3 regions of the Streptomyces sp. NPDC001204 genome follow, and region 1 is predicted to be linked to each of the others. Evidence: riboswitches for the same ligand, from Rfam matches in the RefSeq annotation. Region 1 holds a riboswitch; each other region holds the start of a gene.

Region 1 (7,623 bases):
ACCGCGGACGCGCTGTGCGCGGCGAGGGCGAGCTCCCCGAAAGCCAGCGACACATCGGGGTCCGTGCCGTCCGCCGGGGTGAGGATGTTCCCGCCGACGGCCGCTCGCCGGGTGCGGGACGCCACACGGCTGAGGTCCCTGGCCTCCGCGAGAGCCCCCTCGGCGACGCCGAGGGCGACCTGGGTGAGCATGAGCCGCACCGCGAGCGGGGCGACGGTGGCGAACGGGTCGACGACGTCCTCGTCGTGGGCGGCGGCTCCCAGCACATCGCCCGCGCCGATCGGTACGTCGTCGAAGTGGACGGTGCCCGCGTCGGCGAGTCGCTGGCCGAGCCGGTCGGGCAGCCGGTCGCGGCTGACGCCCGGGTGGCGCGGGTCGACGAGCACCACGAATGCCTCGCCGGTACTGGTACAGACCGCGTCGAGGACGAGCCGGTCGGCCACGCTGACCGCGGTGGCCAGGGACCGCTGTCCGCTCAGGAGAAAACCTCCGTCAACGGGGACGAGGACCGGGACGGTCCCTTCGTCACCGGGAGCGGCGGCCCCGTCCGCACGCGAAGAGCCTGTGTCGCCCGCCCACAGCCACTGCTCCCGTGCGGCGCGGGTCTCCACGTCGACGGCCTGCTCCGGAGGGGCGAAGAACCGGGGGCTCCAGGACAACACGTAGTGACGGCCGAGGAGTTCACCGATCGAACCGTCGGCGGCCGCGATCCCGCGGACGATCGCGCAGGCGTGCTCCCAGTCCGTCCCCCCGCCCGCCGTGCCGGGCGGCGCGAGGACGCCTGGCAGGCCGGACTCGCGCAGCCGCGCCACCTCGTCGTTGGGCGGTTTGCCGGCCCGGTCACGGTCGAGCGCGTCCACGGCGAGGTCGTCCCCGAAGTCACGGGCCACGCGTTGCCAGAAGTCCCCGGGGGCGGCGACGGGGTCCGTCGCGGCCCCGCTCACCGTCGCGTCCTGGACTTGCACGGAACCAGCGTCCACACGGCCACCCACCGTTCCCCATTTTCCCTATCGGATTAGTAGGGATTCATCCTGTGCACGCGGTGGGCCACGAGCAAGGGAGCGTCCATGAACCGGACACAGCCGTCTCGGCTTTCGGATCGGGAGGAAACGCGCTACGGGTTCGTCCAGGCGGCCGGCGCCTCGGCGAGCGCGACGACTCCGGCGGGGAGTTCGCCCGAGACGACCTCGGCGAGGGACACACCGTCCAGGATCTGGCGGACGTTGGCCCGCAGCGCGACCCACAACGGCAGCAGCGACGCGGCGGGGCCGGTGTACGACAGGTCGGGCGGACGCACGCCCTGCACCGACACGAGCGGCCCGTCGACGACGCGGATGACGTCCGCGACAGTGATGGAGTCCGGCGGCCTGGCCAGGCGGTAGCCGCCGTTGGCGCCGCGCTGGCTGAGCACCAGCCCGCCCCGGCGCATGTCGTTGAGGATGCTTTCGAGGAACTTGTGGGGGATCTCCTGGGCGTCCGCGATCGCCTCCGCCTTGAGCGGCCCGGCATCGGGAGCCGCCGCGAGTTGCAGTGCGGCCCGCACCGCGTAATCCGCCCTGGCCGAGATCCGCATGGCGGCATTATCCCGTACGCCGCCCCGCACCGCCCGGCTGGTCCTTGCGCGGAGCCGCGGGCGACCTGCCGCACCGGACCGAAGCCTTCGCCGGGACCTGAGCGCGCTACGGCGGCTTGCGGAGAATTCCCCGCCGCTCGGGCGAATCGTCGGCTGAGTCAGTGGCCGACGGGACGCCGGGGCAGCGGGGACGAGTACACGACGCTGGTCGTGACGGAGCCGAGGCCGCCGATTCGGCCGGAGACTTCTTCCAGGTGGCGCATGGAACGCGCGGCGACCTTGACGATGAAGCAGTCGTCGCCCGTGACGTGATGGGCTTCCAGGATCTCCGGCATCGCCTCGACCAGGTCATGGAAGGGCTTGTAGTTGCTGTTCGGGTAGCGCAGCCGCACGAACGCCATGATCGTCAGCCCGACCTTGTCCGGGTCCACGACCGCCGCGTAGCCGCTGATGACCCCCGACTCCTCCAGCCGGCGCACGCGCTCGGTGACCGCGCTCGCCGACATGGAGACGGCGCGTGCGAGGTCGGTGAAGCTGGCCCGGCCGTCGCGCTGGAGAACGTCGAGGATGCGCCAGTCGATGGCGTCCAGGGAAATCACGGTCATTCCCGAGGAGTAACACGGATTCCCCGGCCATGGCAATCAGAGGCCGTGGAAGATGCCTTCAGGATGCCGGTTCCGGTCCGTAGATTCGAGGGCGTAGGCAGCAGCAGCCGGGCCGTGTCGCCCGGCATCAGGAAAGGCCCCGTTTCATGACCATGACCGTCCCGAACCCCGTCCTGCGCGTCGCCCCCGCGGCGCCCGCCGAGGCCGCCGCCCACTTCCGAGCCTCGCTGCGCTTCCACGCCGACGTGTCCGACGTCGCCGCCGCGCTCACGGCCGGCGGCGACCCGGGATTCGTGGTTCTCGACTCCCGTTCCACCGAATCCTGGGACCAGGGACACGTCCCCGGCGCGGTCCACCTGCCTACCGCGCTCATCCCCGAGCGGGCCGCGGACTTGCTCGACAAGTCGGTGCCCGTCGTCACCTACTGCTGGGGACCCGGCTGCAACGGCGCCACCCGTGCCGCCCTCGCCCTCGCCGAACTCGGCTACCAGGTCAAGGAGATGCTCGGCGGATTCGAGTACTGGGTGCGCGAGGGCTTCGCCTACGGGACTTGGCAGGGCCAGGAGCGCCGCGACGCCGACCCCCTGACCGCCCCGGTCACGGGCACCTGCGGCTGCTGACCCCGCCTCGACGGCGACGCGAAGGGCCGTTCGGCTCCAACCCGTCCCGGAACAGACGGTGAGGGGGCCGGCCCAGAGCGCGGCGGTAGCGCAACTTGTTGAGGGAGGCCCCACCCGTGGTGTCTTCCACGACTGCGCCGTCCGCGTGCCAGCCGGCAGCTTCGTAGAAGCGCCGGGCGCGTTCGTTGTCCTCCAGGACCCACAAGGTCGCTTGCGTGTAGCCGGCCTTTCCGAAGGCCGTCAACGTGGCCGACATCAACTGCTTCCCGATCCCCGTTCCCCAGACTTCGGGCAGCGCGTAGAGCATGCCGATTTCCGCGACGGCGGGGTTCTCCTCGGACGGGCCGAAACCTGCGAATCCGACGATTCCCGCCTCGGTCTCGGCTACGAGCACTCCTGACGACGGCCACCGTGCCTGCGCGATGCGCGTCTTCCACTTGGGCTCTTCGCGGCTTGGTGCCATGGCGTCGAGATGGACCTGGGGCACCAGGCCGGCGAACGCCGCCTGCCAGGAGCGCACGTGGACACCAGCGACCCCCGCTGCGTCGTCAGGGCATGCCCGTCGAGTCTGCATGGCCGTCATTCTTCAAGTCCCCACAAGCCGGGCCAAGCTCTTTTCCCGGCGGCGATGACGAGCGCTCGCCGGTCGTCTCCCATAGGCCGTCGAGGGGGCGGGCGCGTCCGGGGACCGTCCCCGGTGCCGAGAGCCGGGCATCGGCAGCGCCCCACCCGCTGGTGCACGGCCTGGCCCGGTCCGGGCACGACACAGGTACATGCGGCGCATTCCGCGTGCACCTGCGCTCGGTCGAGGAGCGACTCGGCCCGGAGGAGGTGGTCGAGGCGCTGCTCGGTTCGGCGGAGGTGCTCCGTCCCGGGGTGGACGAGGAGGAACCGGTCGCCGCCGACGGATGCCCCGCACCTGCGTGACCGCGTGGTCGTCACGCCACGGGCGAGGCGCCCATGTGCCCGAGTCCGGTGAACGCGACGGTCCTGCTCACCCGGCCGACTGCGCGGTGGTGCCGGGGCCGGCGAGGCCCAGTTCGCGGTCGCCGAGCGGGACGAAGAAGCGGTCCACGTCGGCGTCGGTCACCTCGGCGAGGGTCCCGGGGGACCAGCGCGGGTCGCGGTCCTTGTCGATGACCTGGGCGCGGATGCCCTCCGCCAGGTCGGGGCTGCTCAGGGCGGCGCAGGAGACGCGGTACTCCTGGTCGAGGACCGGTTCCAGCGATCCGAGACGGCGGGCGCGGCGCACGGCGGCCAGGGTGACCTTCAGGGCGGTCGGTGACCTGGTGAGCAGGGTTTCGGCCGCCTCCTTGGCGGCGGGCTCGCCGTGGTCGAACAGCCGGCTCAGGATGTCCTCGACCGTCCCGGCGGCATAGCAGCGGTCGGTCCATTCCCTCTGCGCCTCCAACTCCCCTTGCGGCAGCGGTCGGGCATGGCGCGCCAGCACCTCCCGTACGGGCGTGCCGGCGAGGTCGTCGACGAGGGCCGGCAGGGCCGCCGACGGCACGTAGTGGTCGGCGAGCCCGCAGAGCACGGCGTCGCCGGCGCCGATCTGCGCACCGGTCAGCGCGAGATGGGTGCCCAGTTCCCCCGGGGCGAGGGCCAGCAGATGGGTACCGCCGACGTCGGGGACGAAGCCGATGCCGGTCTCCGGCATCGCGATCCGCGAGCGCTCGGTGACGATCCGGACGCCGCCGTGCGCGGAGACGCCGACGCCGCCTCCCATCACGATGCCGTCCATGACGGCGACGTACGGCTTCGGGTAGCGGGCGATACGGGCGTTGAGGCGGTACTCGTCGCGCCAGAAGGCGGCCGAGGCGGTGCCGTCCCCGTCACGGACGTCGTCGTGGATGGCGCGGATGTCACCGCCCGCGCACAGGCCGCGCTCCCCCGCGCCGGTGACGACGACGGTCTCCACGGCCGCGTCGTGCTCCCAGGCCGTCAGTGCCTCGTCGATGCGGCGCACCATCTCGTGGGTGAGGGCGTTCAGGGCCTTCGGCCGGTTGAGGGTGATGTGGGCGGCCCGTCCGTCGGTGTGGAACAGGACGGGTTCCTCGGCGGCGGACATCAGAACGCCTCCGTCAGGCCGCGGGCCACGCTGACACGCATGATCTCGTTGGTTCCTTCCAGGTTCCGCTGGACGCACAGGTCACTTCCGCTGGACGCACAGGTCACGGACGATCCTCTCAAGGCCGTACTCGCCGAGGTAGCCGTAGCCCCCCGTTCAGTTGGAGCGCCCGGCCGGCGACGGAGTACCCGGTGCCGGTCCGCGGTCCTGGAGCCTCCTACAGTCGAGGTATGCGCATCGTCTCCCTGCTGCCCGCCGCGACCGACATCGTCGCCGAACTGGGGCTGTCGGAGCAGTTGGCCGGCCGCACCCACGAATGCGACTGGCCGCCGCGCGAGGTCGCCTCGGTGCCCGTGGTGACCGGGACCGGTCTGGACCAGGACGCGCTCACCAGCCGGGAGATCTCCGACGCCGTCGGCGGTTCGGCGCACTCCGGCTCGTCGCTGTACACCCTGGACACCGAGGCTCTGGCCGCCCTGCGCCCCGACGTGGTGCTCACCCAGGACCTGTGCGACGTGTGCGCGGTGTCGTACGAGAAGGTCAGCCGGACCGTGCGGCTGCTCGACGCCGGCACCCGGGTCCTCAGCCTGGAGCCGCGCACGCTCGACGACGTACTGGACTGCCTGGTCACCGTCGGCGACCTGCTCGGCGTGCGTGAGCGCGCGCAGCGTCGCCGGGCCGAGCTGCGGGACCGCCTCGACCGGGTCCGCGGCGCGGTCGCCGGCCTCGGCCGGCCCCGGGTCGTGGCGATCGAGTGGCTCGACCCGCTGTGGCCCGCCGGGCACTGGGTGCCCGAGCAGATCACCACCGCCGGGGGCGAGCCCCTCCTCGCCGCGCCCGGCGAGCACACCGAGCCGGTGACCTGGGAGGCGGTACGCGCCGCACAGCCGGACGTGGTCCTCGTCCTGCCGTGCGGCTTCCCGCCTGAACGCACCCTGCGGGAGGCCGAGTTGCTCACCGGGCTGCCCGGGTGGACGGATCTGCCCGCCGTTCGGTCCGGCCGCGTCTGGGTACTGGACGGACCGTCCTACTTCAACCGGCCGGGGCCACGGGTGGTACGCGGGGCGGAGGTGCTCGCCCAGATCATGCACGGGGTACCGGCCGGCGAGTCGGTCACACCGGCCGAGGCACGTCCGTTCCCCGGCCGGTGAAGACGGTCGGCCTCCCCGCGCGTGCAGGCCTCCCCGCGTGTGCGGGCCTCCCCGCCCGTGCGGGCGTCACGAGGTCGTGGGACGCCGTGGCGGCGTGATGGCGTAGAGGCCGAGGATGTCCGGCAGGGGAGCCACTCCCGGGCCGCCGGCGCGTACCCAGGCGACGATGTCCTCGGTCGCGTCCTCGTCGTTGACGAGCCCGAGCCAGACCGGTCGCGCACCGGCGGTCCGGCCCGCGGCGGACGGCTGGACCACGATGACGTTCGCCTGCTCGCACACGTCGAGGCAGTCGGAGATGCGCACCGGCACCTCCGCACGCAGCCGCGCGGTCTGCGCCGCGTGATCGACCCCGATCACCTTGGGGCTGCCGCAGCAGCAGTCCCGGCACACGACGACCCGGCACGGCACCGAACCGCTCCCCGCCACGGCACTGTCCGGCGCCTCGTCCGTCGGCTTTTCGGGCACGCCGCACCACTCCCCTCCCGGGGAGATCCGCCCCGGTGTCGATCGAGGAGGCGACCGCGTGAGTCTCCTGGCTCCCGGGTCGTCACTCGTCCCGCCTTCCCACCCCGGGCGGGGGCAGTGGCCTTCCGGAACTCGCTCACCGGTCACAGTGGCGGGACCGCGCCGGATTCACACCGGCTTCCTCGGACCGCCGTCGCCATATGTCGCCGACCATCATCCCATTGCTATTCGCTCACGGGGGAACGGTCGCTTCGCTCATTGCTGGCACTGGGGGCACCAGACCGTGCGGCGTCCGCCGACGCGGTTCGAGCACAGGGGCCACCCGCAGCGAGGGCACGTCGGCTCGCGGTCGTCCCGGTGCCCGGTGAGCCAGGAACGGCGCGGCGGCACGCACCCGGCACGCACGGAGGTCTCAAGGACCCGGCCCATCCCCGCATGGATACGCCGAAGCGCGGTCTCGCCCAGGTCCCGCGCCGGGGTCCGCGGTGCCACCCGGGCCCGCCAGAGGATCTCGTCGCACAGGAGGTTCCCGAGACCCGCGATCACGGACTGGTCCATCAGCGCGCTCTTGACGGCGCGCCGTCGTCCCGACAGCAGCTCCCTCAATTCCGCTCCGCTCAGAGTGAGCGCGTCGGGCCCCAGACCGTCCGTGATCCGTGCGACCTGCGTGTCGTCGGCCAACTGCACGCCTTGGAGCTTGCGTTGATCGCGGTAGCGCAGGTGCCGGGAGTCGTCGAGCGTCAGCACGACGCGGTCGTGCGGTGCGAGGGGCTCGTCCGGGGCACAGCACCGCAGCGATCCCGTCATACCGAAGTGCCAGACCAGTACGCGACCGCCGTCATCCACCGGCACGAACAACCACTTTCCGTGCCGCCACGCCTCCCCCAGACGCCTGCCTTTCAACTCCCTCCGCAGCCGCTGCGCGCTGACACCTCGCAACACCCCCGTGTCCCGCACCTCGACGTCCGTGACACACCGCCGCCGGCCGCAGGTCATCAGCACCTCGCGGAATCCCTCGACATCCGGCAGTTCGGGCATGCGTGCGTCCGGGCTCTTCGTCGTACGGTCGTCGGACCGCCGTACGCGCTGACGGGTACCCGTGGAGAACGAGCCCACGCGCTCGGCACCCTGCTCCGGG
Region 2 (7,623 bases), on a different contig from region 1:
CGGCGGGTGCCTTCGCCGGGTCCAGGTCGGAGACGAGCGCGTACTCGTCGAGCAACTGCTCCAGTTTGGCCAGGTCGCCGTACGTGTCCGCGCGCGCCATCGGCGGGACGAGGTGGTCGACGACCGTGGCGTGCCCGCGCCGCTTGGCCTGGGTGCCCTCACCGGGGTCGTTGACGATGAAGGGGTAGATCAGCGGAAGATCGCCGAGGACCGCGTCCGGGGCGCACCCCCCGCTCAGCCCAAGGCCCTTGCCCGGCAGCCACTCCATCGTGCCGTGCTTGCCCATGTGCACGATCGCGTCGGCGCCGAACGAGTGTTCCAGCCACCGGTAGGCCGCCATGTAGTGGTGGGACGGCGGCATGTCGGGGTCGTGGTAGATCGCGATCGGGTTCTCCCCGAAGCCGCGCGGCGGCTGGATCATCACCACGACGTTCCCGAACCGGAGGGAGGCGAGGACGATGTCGTCGCCGTCGACATACAGGCTGCCCGGCGGTTCGCCCCAGGCTTCCAGCATGGCGTTCCGCAGCTCGGGGTCCAGGGTGCCGAACCACGCCCGGTAGTCCGCGAGCGGCACCCGTGCGGGCGCCGCGGCCAGCTGGTCCTCGGTCAGCCACTCCACGTCATGGCCACCGGCCTCGATGAGCCGGTGGATCAACTCGTCGCCGCCCGCGGGGTATTCCGTGAGGGAGTACCCGGCGTCCCGGAGCGCGTCGAGCACCCGCACCGCCGAGGCGGGAGTGTCAAGACCGACGGCGTTGCCGACCCGGGAGTGCTTGGTCGGATAGGCGGTGAAGACCAGTCCGAGCTTCTTCTCGGCGTTCGGCTTGTGCCTGAGCCGCGCGTGCCGTACGGCGATCCCGGCGACCCGGGCGGCCCGCTCGGGGTCGGCCGCGTACACCGGCACGTCGTCCGGGCCCTGCTCCTTGAAGGAGAACGGGACGGTGATCAGCCGCCCGTCGAACTCCGGGATCGCGACCTGCATGGCCGCGTCCATGGGGGACAGCGCGGCGTCGGACTCGTCCCAGGCGGTGCGCGAGGAGGTCAGGCAGAGCCCTTGCAGCACAGGGATGTTCAGGTCCGCGAGCGCCCCGATGTCCCACGCCTCTTCGTCCCCGCCCGCCGAGGCCTGCGAGGCGTGCGTGCCGCCGGCCGCGAGGACGGTGGCGACCAGGGCGTCGGCGCGCCCGAGGATCTCGTACAGCCCGGCGTCCGCGCCGCGCAGCGAACCGCAGTAGACGGGAAGGGCGTTGGCCCCGTGCGCCTCGATCGCGTCGCACAGCGTGTCGACGAACGCGCTGTTGCCGCTCAGTTCGTGGGCACGGTAGAAGAGCACGCCGACGGTCGGGCGGCCCTCGCGGGTCGCACGGGAACCGTGGACGCCGTACTCCGGCATCCGCCGCGGCTCCTCGAAGCCCTCGCCGGTCAGCAGCACCGTGTCGGAGAGGAACCGGGCGAGTTCCGCCAGGTTCTCCGGGCCGCCCTCGACGAGGTACTTCAGCGCCTCCGCCACGACTCCGGCCGGCACCGACGACTCGGCCATCAACTCGGCGTCCGGTACGGCCTCTCCGCCCAGCAGCACCGTCGGGACGCCGGAGGCCTTCAGCGCGGCGAGCCCGTCCTCCCAGGCGCGCTTGCCGCCGAGCAGCCGTACGACGGCGATGTCCGCGCCGTCCAGCAGCCCCGGAAGCTCCTCGTCGACGTCCACGCGGGTCGGGTTGCCGATCCGGTAGGAGGCGGCCGAGGCTCGGGCGGCGAGCAGATCGGTGTCGGCGGTCGACAACAACAACACTGTGCTCATGCGGGCGCTCCCGGTGGAATGAAAGGCAGTCCTTGCGGCGCGCCCGACTCGATGAGCCGCCAGAGCGCGTCCGTGTCCGCGTGCTGTTCGATCAGGTCGCCGAGCCGGTCGAGCTGCTCCTCGCGCAGCGCGGCGAACGAGGTGTCGGGCGCCGGCTCGAAACGGCGGCCGGCGGCGGCCGCCACCTCGCGCAGGAACGCGCGCCGGAAGCCGTCCGACTCCAGTGAGCCGTGCCAGTGCGTGCCCCAGACGGCCCCGACCCGGCAGCCGTCCAGGCTGTGTCCACCGTCATCGGAGATGAACCCTTCCCCGCCGGTGACTTCGGCGACCCCGTGATGGATCTCGTATCCCTCGACCCGCTCGCCGAGGGCTTCGCCCCGCGGCCGGGCGAGGGTCTTCTCGCGGGCGAACCTGACCCGTACGGGCAGCAGGCCGAGCCCGTCGACGTGTCCGCGCCGGCTCTCCACGTCGTCCTCGATGTGCTCGCCGAGGAGCTGGAAGCCGCCGCAGATGCCCAGCACCGGCCGCCCCTGGGCGGCCCTGCTCGCCAGGGCCCGCGCGAGCCCCCGCTCCCGCAGCCACTCCAGTGCCCTGACCGTGCCGCGTGTACCGGGCACGACGACGAGGTCGGCGTCGGTGAGTTCCTCGGGCCGGTCCACGAACCGCACGACGACGCCCGGTTCGGCGGCGAGCGCGTCCACGTCGGTGAAGTTGGACATCAGCGGCACGGCGCAGACGGCGACCCGCAGCACGTCCTCGCCGACCGGCGGCGCCACGGTGGACTCCCGCACCGCGCCCCGCAGCGACACCCTCAGTCCGTCCTCCTCGTCGATGCCGAGCCCGTGCCGGAACGGCAGCACGCCGTACGTACTCCGGCCGGTGAGCCCATGCAGCATGTCGAGCCCGGGTTCGAGCAGCGAGACGTCCCCGCGGAACTTGTTGACGAGGAACCCGGCGACGAGTTCCTGGTCCTCCCGCGACAGCAGCGCGAGCGTGCCGAAGAAGGAGGCGAAGACGCCGCCGCGGTCGATGTCGCCGACGACGAGCACGGGCAGCCGCGCGCCGCGCGCGATCCCCATGTTGACGATGTCGGTCCGGCGCAGGTTGATCTCCGCCGGGCTGCCCGCCCCCTCGCAGATCACCGCGTCGTACGTGCTGCGCAACTCGGCGAGGCAGTCCAGCACGGTGCCGAGGAGCTTCTGCTGCCGCCCGCCGTGGTAGCCGCGCGCGCTCAACTCGCCCACCGGCCTGCCCAGCAGCACGACCTGGCTGCTCTGCTCGCCGCCCGGCTTGAGCAGCACCGGGTTCATCAGCGCGGTCGGCTCGATGCGGCACGCCTGGGCCTGCATGGCCTGCGCCCGCCCGATCTCGGCACCCTCCCGGGTGACGAACGAGTTGAGGGACATGTTCTGCGCCTTGAAGGGGGCGACCTTCACGCCCTGGCGCACCAGCCACCGGCAGATCCCGGCGGTGACGACGCTCTTCCCGGCGTCGGAGGTGGTGCCGGCGACGAGCAGACCGCCACTCATGACGTCCGTCCTCTCTTCAGCAGCCGTACGCCCGCGCACACGCCGAGCGCGAGCCAGCCCACGCGGCGGGAGAGCCGCACCGCGCGCTCGATGTCACCCGGCCGGACGGCTCGTCCGTTGCCGTTGAGCTCCGGGCGGTGCTCCACGCGCCCGGCGTACGAGAGCGTGCCGCCCAGCCGCACCCCGAGCGCCCCCGCGAACGCGGCTTCCACCGGACCGGCGTTGGGGCTCGGGTGCCGGCCGGCGTCGGCGCGCCAGGCCCGTACGGCACCGCGCGGGTCGTCGCCCGCGACGGCCGCCAGGGCGGCGGTGAGCCGCGCCCCCGGCCATCCGGCGAGGTCGTCGAGCCGGGCCGAGGCCCAGCCGTAGCGGCGGTACCGGGGGGACTTGTGCCCGACCATGGCGTCCAGGGTGTTGACCGCGCGGAAGCCGAGGAGGCCCGGCACACCGGCGGCGGCGCCCCACACCAGCGCGCCCACCACCGCGTCGGAGGTGTTCTCGGCGACGGACTCGACGACGGCCCGGGCGATCCCGTCGGCGTCCAGCGCCTGCGGATCGCGCCCGCACAGATGCGGCAGCCGCGCCCGGGCGCCCTCGACGTCCCCGGCGTCCAGCGCGCGCCCGATCTCCCGTGCCTCACGGGCGAGGGAGGTGCCGCCGACGACGGCCCAGGTGGCGGCGGCGGTCAGCGCGACGGACGCGGTACGCGAGGAACGCGCGGCGGACGCGGCCAGCGCGGCCGATCCCAGGACACCGCCCACGCACACGGCGGTGTGCAGGGCGCCCCAGCCGCGGTGGTCCCGCCACAGCGCGCGTTCCACGGCACCCGCGGCCCGTCCGAACACGGCGACGGGGTGCCCGCGGCGTGGATCGCCGAGGAGCAGGTCACCGAGGAGGCCGGCGGCGGCGCCGTACGCGAAGTCGCGATCGGCACCCATCGGGTCAGCCGGTCGTGCGGTCGGTCGGACAGACGGTGGTGAACCTCGGTCGGCAGCCGCGCATGGCGATATGTGTCCTCACTCAGGGTGTCCACGCCCTGGTTCGACGAGACCGGCGGCGAGAGTTCCTGGCTCCCGGGGAAGTTCTTCCCCGGTCACAGTGGCGGGACCGCGCCGGATTCGCACCGGACTTCCTCTCCTGCCGCCGTACTTGGCTCCGGCAGTCCACCACGCACCGCGAACACCCGTCAACCTGGCGTTGACCTGCGCAGGGGTACTGAGATGAGGCCCACACCTCGGGCGCCGGGAACCAGAAGACCCGCCCTTCCCGGGCCCGTCGTGGGGACGGTCCGGGAAGGGCGGGTGAGGTGGGGGGCGGGACCCGGTTGTCCGGGTCCCGCGCCGGGCTGTGCCGTGGCTGGTGCCGTGCCGGACGCCGCGAGCCGGTGAACCTTTCCGGTCACAGCACCAGCTAGGCCACGATCAGGTAGATCCCGTAGGCCACGGCGGCGGCGCACGCGGCGAAGCAGGCGTAGGCGCCGGTGACCGCGAGGCCCCCGCCGCCGTGGCCCTCGGCGACGGCCCGCTCGCGGCGGGAGAGACCGGCGATGCCGAGGGTGAACAGGGCCACGAGGCCCACCGCGACGCCGAGGCTGACGCCGAAGACGGAGCCGAGGGCCACCCAGTCGATCTGCATGGTGTTTCTCTTCCTTCTGCCTGTGGCGCGGGCTCAGACGGCGGCGGCCGGCGGGGTCGCCACGGACGCGGGATCACCGGCGGGCGCGGAGGCCTGGGCGGGGATCGTGGCCGTGAGCTCCTCGGTCACCGGGGAGGCCGGGGGCGGGGTGACGGCGGCGATGGCCTGGGTGACCACGCCGGCCGGCTCCCCGGTCTCGTTGACGTTGGTGTGGTCGACGACCTCGCGGCGGGAGATCTTCCAGATCACGGCGCTGGAGGCCACCAGGAACGCGGCGACGAGCCAGGTGCCCCAGTCGCCGAGGCGCGTCACCGCCTCCGCGCCGGCCGCGACCAGGGCCGCGGCGGGCAGCGTGAGGGCCCAGGCGACGGCCATGCGGGTCGCGGTGGACCAGCGGACCACGCCGCCCTTGCGGCCCAGGCCCGCGCCCATCACCGAACCGGAGACGACGTGCGTGGTGGAGAGGGAGAAGCCGAGGTGGGAGGAGGCCAGGATGGCGGTGGCCGCGCTGGTCTGGGCGGCGAAGCCCTGCTGCGGCTGGAGGTCGGTCAGGCCCTTGCCCATGGTGCGGATGATGCGCCAGCCGCCGATGTAGGTGCCGAGCGCGATGGCCAGGCCCGCCGAGAGGATGACCCAGGTGGGAGGGTTGGAACCGGGGGCGAGGGCGCCGCCGGCGATCAGGGCGAGGGTGATGACGCCCATCGTCTTCTGCGCGTCGTTGGTGCCGTGGGCCAGCGAGACCAGGCCCGCGGAGGCGATCTGCCCGGCGCGGTGGCCCTTCTCGGCCGCCTTGCCGTGCGAATTCGACCTGCTGCCGATGCCGTACGACAGCCGGGTCGAGACCAGCGCGGCGAGACCCGCGACGACCGGGGCGGCGACCGCCGGGATGAGGACCTTGGTGAGCAGGACACCGCCGTGCACGGCGCTGAAGCCGGCCGAGGCGATGGTGGCGCCGATCAGACCGCCCATGAGGGCGTGCGAGGAGCTGGAGGGGAGTCCGACCAGCCAGGTCAGCAGGTTCCAGAGGATCGCGCCCACCAGGGCGGCGAAGATGACTTCGGGACGGATGCCGTTCTCGTCGACGAGACCCTTGGAGATCGTGTTGGCGACCTCCACGGACAGGAAGGCGCCCACCAGGTTCAGCACGGCGGACATGGCCACCGCGACCTTGGGCTTGAGTGCACCGGTGGAGATGGTTGTGGCCATCGCGTTTGCGGTGTCGTGGAAACCGTTCGTGAAATCGAACGCGAGTGCGGTGATCACCACCATCGCGAGGATCAGCGAGAAGCTTTCCATTTACCCAGGCAATCGTTCGAGCGTCATTGGCGCGTTGAACGTAGGTAACCCGGGTGAACGGAAGATGAACTGAGTCGGTCATCGTGGTGTCCGTTCCCGTGGTCCGGTGGGGAGAGAGCGGTCGCTCGCGGGAGGTGTCCTGGCAGGATCGGCACATGACCGAACTCGGAGAGACGGCCCGCGCCTGGCGGGCACTGGTCGCGACGGCCCGCCGCACGGTGTCCGACGGGCTGGTCGTCGGCACCTCCGGCAACGTGTCCGTACGCGTGGGCGACACCGTGCTGGTCACCCCCTCGGGCGTCCCCTACGACCGGCTCACGGACGACGACGTCACCGGTGTCGGCCTGGACGGCCGGCAGGTGCTCGGCACACTGGTGCCGACCAGCGAACTGCCCATGCACCTCGCGGTCTACCGCGGCACCGACGCGGGCGCAGTCGTCCACACCCACGCCGTGCACGCGACGGCCGTCTCGACCCTCGTCACCGAGCTCCCGCTGATCCACTACATGGCCGGCGCGCTCGGCGGGCCCGTCCGCGTGGCCCCCTACGCCACGTACGGCACCGAGGAACTGGCCGGGAACATGCTGCGCGCCCTCGACGGCCGCACCGGCTGCCTGCTGCGCAACCACGGCACCGTCACCTACGGCACCACCCTCGACCAGGCCTACGACCGTACGGCCCAGCTGGAGTGGATGTGCCGTGTGTGGCTGGCGGCGTCCAGCGTCCCCGGCCTGACACCGGCTCTGCTGACGCCGGAGCAACTGGCCCGGGCGGGGGAGCGGCTGCGGGCGTACGGACAGCAGGGGCAGGGGCAGGGGCAGGGGTCGGGACAGGGGCGGGAGCCGGGGCAGGGAGTCGGGGACGGCGCGGGACGGTAGCCCCGTGTGCGCGCCGCCGGCCCCGTGTGCGGGCGGCGCGGGAATGAACGCCGCTCTCCATGGAACTCGCGCGGACATGTCACCCCGACCCTTCGTCCCACTGGCCGGTGACCGGGTGCGCCAGGACACTGGAGCCGTGCCCACAGTCAAAGCGACGGCCGTGGCCGTCACCGCAGCCCTGGCGGCCGGCGCGGCGAGCGTCGCCGCCGGCCGGCTCGCCAGCGACGCCGCGCTCAAGGCACTTCCGGGCCGGCCCCTGCCCACCGAACCCCGGCTCAGCGTGCACGGCACGGCCGCAGGCCAGATCAGCCTCACCCGGGACCTGGCCTCCCTGCGCCCGGGCACCTACGGCCTGGCCGGCAACGGCTCCCACGCGGTGGTCGGCCCCGTCCTGCCCACCGCCCCGCACCGGCCCGACACCGTCGTACGCCGGCTGGAGCGCGTCACCCACGGCGCCCTGAACCGCGGCGACAAGGTGTGGCTCACC
Region 3 (7,623 bases), on a different contig from region 1:
GCCGCGCAGCGCCGCCCGTCCAGCAGACCGGCGGCGCCCAGCACGAAGACGCCCGAGCAGACGCTGAGCACCCGCGCGCCCCGGTCCACCGCCCGGCGCAGCGCGTCGAGGAGCTCGGGCGGGTAGCCGCGCGAGGTGATGGCGTCGGCGGCCGGCACCGTGATCAGGTCGGCCTCCTCCAGCCGGTCCAGGCCGTGCGGTGTCGAGACCGTGAGGCCGGGGACATGGGTGCTCAGCGCCGGGCCCTCCGCGGAGACGACCGCGAAGTCGTACACCGGCAGTCCCTCGTCACTGCGGTCGAGTCCGAACACCTCGCAGACCACGCCGAGCTCGAAGGGGTGCACTCCGTCCAGCAGCACGGTGGCCACGTTCTTCAGCATGGCTCCAGTGTGCCCCCGTGGTGGCAGGATTTTGAAGGTGTACGGCAGTCCTGCCACTCACGGTAAGGAGCATCCGGCGCCACAGTGGTGTCCATGACCACGACACAGCTGCAAGGACTGATCTCGATGCTCGCCGTCCTGGGACTCCTGGTCCTCATGGTCCTGCCGTCGGTGATCGGCATCGTCCACGACCGACGTGCCGACCGCCGGATCCGCCAGGCCCACGAGGACCGGGAGGCCCGCGAGAGCCGCGACGAGGCTCAGAAGTCCTCGTCCAGGTCGACGGTGCCCTCCACCGCCACCTGGTACGCCGACGGGCGCCGCTCGAAGAAGTTGGTCAGCTCCTGAACGCCCTGGAGCTCCATGAAGGAGAAGGGGTTCTCGGAGCCGTACACCGGAGCGAAGCCGAGGCGCGTCAGGCGCTGATCGGCGACGCACTCCAGGTACTGCCGCATCGAGTCGGTGTTCATCCCCGGGAGGCCGTCACCGCACAGGTCGCGCGCGAACTGCAGCTCGGCCTCGACGGCCTCCCGCAGCATGTCGGTGACCTGCCGCTGGAGGTCGTCGTCGAAGAGGTCCGGCTCCTCCTTGCGCACGGTGTCGACCACGTCGAAGGCGAAGGACATGTGCATCGTCTCGTCACGGAACACCCAGTTGGTGCCGGTGGCCAGACCGTGCAGCAGGCCGCGGCTGCGGAACCAGTAGACGTAGGCGAAGGCGCCGTAGAAGAACAGGCCCTCGATGCACGCGGCGAAGCAGACGAGGTTGAGCAGGAAGCGCCGGCGGTCCGCCTTCGTCTCCAGCCGGTCCAGCTTCTCCACCGAGTCCATCCACTTGAAGCAGAACTCGGCCTTCTCCCGGATGGAGGGGATGTTCTCCACCGCGTCGAAGGCGGCGGCGCGGTCGTCCGGGTCGGGGAGGTAGGTGTCCAGCAGCGTCAGATAGAACTGGACGTGCACGGCCTCCTCGAACAGCTGCCTGCTCAAGTACAGGCGTGCCTCGGGGGAGTTGATGTGCTTGTAGAGCGTGAGCACCAGGTTGTTGGCGACGATCGAGTCGCCCGTCGCGAAGAACGCGACCAGCCGGCCGATGAGGTGCTGCTCGCCCGGGGTCAGCTTGGCGAGGTCGGCGACGTCCGAGTGGAGGTCGACCTCCTCCACGGTCCAGGTGTTCTTGATGGCGTCCCGGTAGCGCTCGTAGAAGTCGGGGTAGCGCATCGGGCGCAGGGTCAGCTCGAAGCCCGGGTCGAGCAGGTTCTGGCGTCGGTCGGTGCTGGTCATCACTGGCAGGCCTCGCAGGACTCGGGGTTCTCAAGGGAGCAGGCGATCGCGTCGGCGTCCGGCGCCGCCTGCTGGACGGGGACGGTGGCGGGAGCCTGCGCCCGGGCGGCGCGGGCGATGCGGGTCGCCGGGCGGGAACGCAGGTAGTACGTCGTCTTCAGGCCCTGCTTCCAGGCGTAGGCGTACATCGAGGAGAGCTTGCCGATGGTCGGCGTCTCCATGAACAGGTTCAGGGACTGGGACTGGTCCAGGAACGCGGTGCGGGCCGCGGCCATGTCGATCAGACCGCGCTGCGGGATCTCCCACGCCGTGCGGTACAGCGTCCGCACGTCCTCGGGGATCCAGGCGAAGTCCTGCACCGAGCCGTTCGCCTCGCGCAGCGCCTCGCGGGTGCGGGCGTCCCAGACGCCGAGCGCCTTCAGATCGTTCACCAGGTACGAGTTGACCTGCAAGAACTCCCCGGAGAGCGTCTCGCGCTTGAAGAGGTTGGAGACCTGCGGCTCGATGCACTCGTACACGCCCGCGATCGAGGCGATGGTCGCGGTCGGGGCGATGGCGAGCAGCAGCGAGTTGCGCATGCCGACGGCGGCGATCCGCTCGCGCAGCGCCGCCCAGCGCTCCGGCCAGGTCAGCTCGACGTCGTAGTGGTCGGAGTGCAGCACGCCCCGGGCGGTACGGGTCTTCTCCCACGCGGGCAGTGGGCCGCTGCGCTCGGCGAGGTCGGCGGACGCCTCGTACGCGGCGAGCATGATCCGCTCGGCGATGCGGGTGGACAGGGCCTTCGCCTCCGGGGAGTCGAAGGGCAGCCGCAGCTTGAAGAAGACGTCCTGAAGGCCCATGGCGCCCAGGCCCACCGGCCGCCAGCGGGCGTTGGAGCGGCCCGCCTGCTCGGTCGGGTAGAAGTTGATGTCCACCACGCGGTCGAGGAAGGTGACGGCGGTGCGGACGGTCTCGTCCAGCCGCTCCCAGTCGATGTCACCGCCGGCCACGAACGCGCCGAGGTTGACCGAACCCAGGTTGCACACCGCCGTCTCGCCGTCGTCGGTGACCTCCAGGATCTCCGTGCAGAGGTTGGAGGAGTGGACGACGTGGCCCGGCTGCGCCGTCTGGTTGGCGGTGCGGTTGGCGGCGTCCTTGAAGGTCATCCAGCCGTTGCCGGTCTGCGCGAGGGTGCGCATCATACGGCCGTACAGGTCGCGGGCCGGCATGGTCTTCCTGGCCAGGCCCCGCGCCTCCGCGGCGCGGTACGCGGCGTCGAACTCCTCGCCCCACAGGTCGGTCAGCTCCGGCACGTCCGAGGGGGAGAACAGCGACCACTGCCCGTCGGCGTTCACCCGGCGCATGAACTCGTCCGGGACCCAGTGCGCGAGGTTGAGGTTGTGCGTACGGCGGGCGTCCTCACCGGTGTTGTCGCGCAGCTCCAGGAACTCCTCGATGTCCGAGTGCCAGGTCTCCAGGTAGACCGCGGCGGCACCCTTGCGCCGGCCGCCCTGGTTCACGGCGGCCACCGAGGCGTCCAGGGTCTTCAGGAACGGCACGATGCCGTTGGAGTGCCCGTTGGTGCCGCGGATCAGCGAACCGCGGGAGCGGATGCGGGAGTAGGCGATGCCGATGCCGCCGGCGTGCTTGGACAGCCGCGCGACCTGGAGGTAGCGCTCGTAGATCGAGTCCAGCTCGTCCCTGGGGGAGTCGAGCAGGTAGCAGGACGACATCTGGGGGTGACGCGTACCGGAGTTGAAGAGCGTGGGGGAGGAGGGCAGGTAGTCGAGGCGGCTCATCAGCCCGTAGAGCGCCTCGACCTCGTCGGCCGACCGTGCGGTGTCGTCCTGCGCGAGACCCGCCGCGACCCGCAGCAGGAAGTGCTGCGGCGTCTCGATCACCTTGCGGGTGATCGGGTGCCGCAGCAGGTACCGGCTGTGCAGGGTGCGCAGGCCGAAGTAGCCGAAGCGGTCGTCGGCGCCCGGGTCGATCAGCGCGTCGAGGCGGTCGGCGTACCGGTGTGCGAACTCGGCGGTCCGGTCGGCGAGAAGGCCCTCGCGGTGGCCGACGGCGACGGAGTCGGTGAAGGACACGACGCCCTGGGAGGCGGCCTCGGCGCGGATGGCGAGGGTCAGCAGCCTGGCCGCGAGCCGGGAGTAGGCGGGGTCCTCGGAGATGAGCCCGGCGGCCGCCTCCGTGGCCAGCTCGCGCAACTCGGCCTCGTCGGCCCGTGCCGACCGGCCGCGCAGCGCGGCGGCGGCGACCCGGCCGGGGTCGGCGTCGGGGAGGTCGGCGGTCAGCTCGGTCAGGGTCCGCAGCAGTACGGCACCTGGACCGTCGGTTTCCGGAGCTGTGGCTGAAACCGGGTCTGCTGGCGCGATGGTCACGTTGGAGCTCTCCCTCGCTCGGCACGGGGCCTCGCCGAGGGCAGGGGGCAGCACACGAGCGCACGCGGCGCCGCGTCCACCGGCCCATTCCACGAAGCCCGGACGTCAGGGCACCCGGACCGGACGGCCGGGCGCACTGTCGGCAGGTCCTCGGACTGACGCTCGTGGCGGCCCATGGGGGCATACGCGCACGAGTACACCGTTGCGGGACAGTTCCGGATTCGCACCGGATTCCCCTGCGGCGACAGCGAGCACGAGCATACATCTTGTGCTGAGTGAGTCGGGCACCCCCATATGTTGTGCCGTGTCGCTTCCGGTACGTGTCAGAATGTCAACTCGTAGGTCAGCAGCATGATGTCGTCCAGGTGCGGGAGGGGGTTCCAGTCCCGGCCCGGCGTGCGGACGAAGCCCAGACGCTCGTAGATGCGGTGGGCGGTGTGCATGGAGCTCTGGGTGGACAGCACCACGCGGACACAGCCCTCCACGGCCCGTGCCCGGTCCAGACAGGCCCGTACGAGGGCCTCGCCGACGCCTCGGCCGCGCGCCGCGTGCCCGACCGCGAGCATCCGTATCTCGGTCTCCCCGGGACCGGCGAGGTCGGCCATGGGGCCCGTGCCGGGGACGAAGGTCACGCCGCCGAGCACCTCCCCGTCCGCCACCGCCACCAGTACCTCGGCGGCGGCCGCCCGCTTGGCCACGTCCCGCAGCTCGCCGAGATACTCGTCGCTCTCACCGAAGTCGAGGAGCCCGTCCCGGAGGTAGGCCTGCGCGGTGATCTCACCGAGGGTGCCGTACTCGCCGGGTTCCACCGGCCGGATCACGATGTCCATGCGCCCGAGTGTGCCGCACGGGCACGGCGACGGGCCGCCGGATTTCTCCGGCGGCCCGTCGGATGCGCCTCCTGGTCGTCAGTGCGGGGCCGCCGCCGTGGCCGGCGGGAGTTCCACCTCGACGCCCGGGTCGCCGGCGTCCGCCGTGTAGTCCTCCGGCCGGGTCTCGTCCACGCCCTCAGGCGCCTTGACCGCCCTCAGCACGAGCGTCAGGACCACCGCGACGGCCGCGTTGAGCACGAACGCCGTCAGACCGATGTAGCCGATCTCGCCGATGCCCGGGATCTCCTTCGCCGAGCCGCCGAAGTGCTTCTGCGTCGGCGAGGCGACCCCGTAGGCGGCGACCGTGCCGTAGACCATGCCGACCGCCCAGCCCGCCAGCAGCGCCCAGCGGTGGAACCAGCGGGTGAACAGGCCGCCGACCAGGGCCGGGAAGGTCTGCAGGATCCAGATGCCGCCGAGCAACTGGAAGTTGATGGCGACCGTCTTGTCCATGGTCAGGACGAAGACCAGTGCGCCCACCTTGACCAGCAACGACACGATCTTGGATACCCGGGTCTCCTCCTTCGGCGTCGCGTGCGGGCGGAGGAAGTCCTTGTAGATGTTGCGGGTGAACAGGTTCGCGGCGGCGATCGACATGATGGCCGCCGGCACCAGCGCGCCGATGGCGATCGCCGCGAACGCCACCCCCGCGAACCAGTCCGGGAACATGTTCTCGAACAGCTGCGGAATGGCCAGCTGGCCGTTCTTCACCTGCACGCCCGCCGCGATCGCCATGAAGCCCAGCAGCGCGAGCAGGCCCAGCATCAGCGAGTACAGCGGCAGGATCGTGGTGTTGCGGCGGATCACCTCGCGGCTGCGCGAGGACAGCGTCGCGGTGATCGAGTGCGGGTACATGAACAGCGCGAGCGCGGAACCCAGGGCCAGCGTGGCGTACGTCCACTGGCCGGCCGCCGCCGGCACCAGACCGCCCGTCCCCGACTCGCTGAACTTCTGGTCCGCCTTGGCGAACACCTCGCCGAAGCCGCCCAGCTTGATCGGGATGTAGATGATGGCCACCGCGATCACGATGTAGATCAGGGTGTCCTTCACGAACGCGATCAGCGCGGGCGCGCGCAGTCCCGAGGAGTAGGTGTAGGCCGCCAGCACACCGAAGGCGATCAGCAGCGGCAGGTCCTTCACGAACCAGTGGGTGCTGTCGCCGCCGCCGACGCCCATCACGTCCAGCACGGCCTGGATGCCGACCAGCTGGAGCGCGATGTACGGCATGGTCGCGAGGATGCCGGTGAGCGCCACCGCCAGCGACAGGCTCTTGGAGCCGAACCGGCCGCGGACGAAGTCCGAGGTGGTCACGTATCCGTGCCGGTGGGACACCGACCACAGCCGCGGCAGGAACGTGAAGATCAGCGGGTAGACCAGGATCGTGTACGGCACCGCGAAGAAGCCGGCCGCGCCCGTGGCGTAGACGGCGGCCGGCACGGCCACGAAGGTGTAGGCGGTGTACAGATCGCCGCCGAGCAGGAACCAGGTCACCCAGGTGCCGAACGACCGGCCGCCCAGGCCCCATTCGTCCAGGCTGTGCTCGTTCTCGGCACGACGCCAGCGCGCGGCCAGGAAGCCCATGACGGTGACGAGCAGGAAGAAGAAGAGACAGACGCCGAGCGCGACGCCGTTGACGCCGTCCTTCACTTCACCGCACCCCCGTCCTCGGGCGTGGCGGTACGGGCCGTCCGGGCGGCCCGTACCGTGCGCCGGTCACGCAGCCACAGCCGGTACGCGGTCATCGTCAGGGCCGCGGAGAGGACCACCCACAGCATCTGGTACCAGTAGAAGAACGGGATCCCGATGAACGCCGGATCCGTCTTCGCGTACGACCCCACCCATAACAGCGCCCCGAAGGGGGCGACGAGGCAGAGGGCGATGACGACCCGTAAGGGCGTCACCACCGCTCTGGTGGTTTCCGGGGCATTCGACATGTGGCGACTCCGTCCCCTAGCTGATCACCGGCGAGCGTCCGTGCGGTGCGCAGGCAATCTAGGTCACGGTGTCACACGTGCGGAATCCCTCGCGCGCATCACGCCGCGGACCGCCACGAGATTCTTACGCCGTCACAAGGCCCTTACTCCTGCGGGCGCTTGAGACGGGCCACGAACTTGTAGCGGTCCCCGCGGTAGACCGACCGCACCCACTCCACCGGACGGCCCTCGCGGTCCAGGGAGTGCCGGGACAGCAGCAGCATCGGCAGGCCCACGTCGGTGCCGAGCAGGCCCGCCTCGCGCGGAGTGGCCAGGGAGGTCTCGATGGTCTCCTCGGCCTCGGCGAGATGGACGTCGTAGACCTCGGCGAGGGCGGTGTAGAGGGAGGTGTACTTCACCAGGCTGCGCCGCAGCGCAGGGAAGCGCTTGGCCGACAAATGGGTGGTCTCGATGGCCATCGGCTCGCCGTTGGCCATGCGCAGCCGCTCGATGCGCAGCACCCGCCCCCCGGCGGTGATGTCGAGCAGTTCGGCCAGGCGGTCGTCGGCGGTGACGTAGCCGACGTCCAGCAGCTGCGAGGTCGGCTCCAGGCCCTGGGCGCGCATGTCCTCGGTGTAGGACGTCAGTTGCAGCGCCTGGGAGACCTTCGGCTTGGCGACGAAGGTGCCCTTGCCCTGGATGCGCTCCAGCCGTCCCTCGACGACGAGCTCCTGAAGCGCCTGCCGCACCGTGGTGCGCGAGGTGTCGAACTCGGCCGCCAGGGTCCGCTCCGGCGGGACCGGAGTGCCGGG

What was found. A riboswitch is a leader RNA that binds a small molecule or an ion and turns the genes downstream of it on or off. The one in region 1 is predicted to bind cobalamin.
Region 2: another riboswitch for cobalamin. It lies ahead of ACWC91_RS24085 (cobalamin biosynthesis protein); the one in region 1 lies ahead of ACWC91_RS08045 ((2Fe-2S) ferredoxin domain-containing protein).
Region 3: another riboswitch for cobalamin. It lies ahead of ACWC91_RS01005 (ribonucleoside-diphosphate reductase subunit alpha); the one in region 1 lies ahead of ACWC91_RS08045 ((2Fe-2S) ferredoxin domain-containing protein).

What each region holds. Positions count from the first base shown of each region.
Region 1 is NZ_JBSFJL010000004.1:173,803-181,425, reverse strand. Features, by position in the region: gene ACWC91_RS08090 (acyl-CoA dehydrogenase family protein) at 1-965, opposite strand, end outside; gene ACWC91_RS08085 (RrF2 family transcriptional regulator) at 1,115-1,573, opposite strand; gene ACWC91_RS08080 (Lrp/AsnC family transcriptional regulator) at 1,732-2,178, opposite strand; gene ACWC91_RS08075 (rhodanese-like domain-containing protein) at 2,325-2,798, shown strand; gene ACWC91_RS08070 (GNAT family N-acetyltransferase) at 2,776-3,318, opposite strand; gene ACWC91_RS08065 (hypothetical protein) at 3,588-3,725, shown strand; gene ACWC91_RS08060 (enoyl-CoA hydratase/isomerase family protein) at 3,793-4,869, opposite strand; partial or broken gene ACWC91_RS08055 (acyl-CoA dehydrogenase family protein) at 4,869-5,068, opposite strand; gene ACWC91_RS08050 (cobalamin-binding protein) at 5,100-6,020, shown strand; gene ACWC91_RS08045 ((2Fe-2S) ferredoxin domain-containing protein) at 6,087-6,485, opposite strand; cobalamin riboswitch at 6,524-6,715, opposite strand; gene ACWC91_RS08040 (Fpg/Nei family DNA glycosylase) at 6,741-7,523, opposite strand.
Region 2 is NZ_JBSFJL010000018.1:104,902-112,524, forward strand. Features, by position in the region: gene cobN (cobaltochelatase subunit CobN) at 1-1,798, opposite strand, end outside; gene ACWC91_RS24080 (cobyric acid synthase) at 1,795-3,327, opposite strand; gene ACWC91_RS24085 (cobalamin biosynthesis protein) at 3,324-4,265, opposite strand; cobalamin riboswitch at 4,366-4,510, opposite strand; gene ACWC91_RS24090 (hypothetical protein) at 4,738-4,962, opposite strand; gene ACWC91_RS24095 (inorganic phosphate transporter) at 4,996-6,258, opposite strand; gene ACWC91_RS24100 (class II aldolase/adducin family protein) at 6,414-7,136, shown strand; gene ACWC91_RS24105 (alpha/beta hydrolase) at 7,273-7,623, shown strand, end outside.
Region 3 is NZ_JBSFJL010000001.1:213,968-221,590, reverse strand. Features, by position in the region: gene ACWC91_RS01020 (helix-turn-helix domain-containing protein) at 1-380, opposite strand, end outside; gene ACWC91_RS01015 (hypothetical protein) at 474-728, shown strand; gene ACWC91_RS01010 (ribonucleotide-diphosphate reductase subunit beta) at 641-1,660, opposite strand; gene ACWC91_RS01005 (ribonucleoside-diphosphate reductase subunit alpha) at 1,660-4,026, opposite strand; cobalamin riboswitch at 4,151-4,287, opposite strand; gene ACWC91_RS01000 (GNAT family N-acetyltransferase) at 4,350-4,856, opposite strand; gene mctP (monocarboxylate uptake permease MctP) at 4,935-6,545, opposite strand; gene ACWC91_RS00990 (DUF3311 domain-containing protein) at 6,542-6,832, opposite strand; gene ACWC91_RS00985 (GntR family transcriptional regulator) at 6,976-7,623, opposite strand, start outside.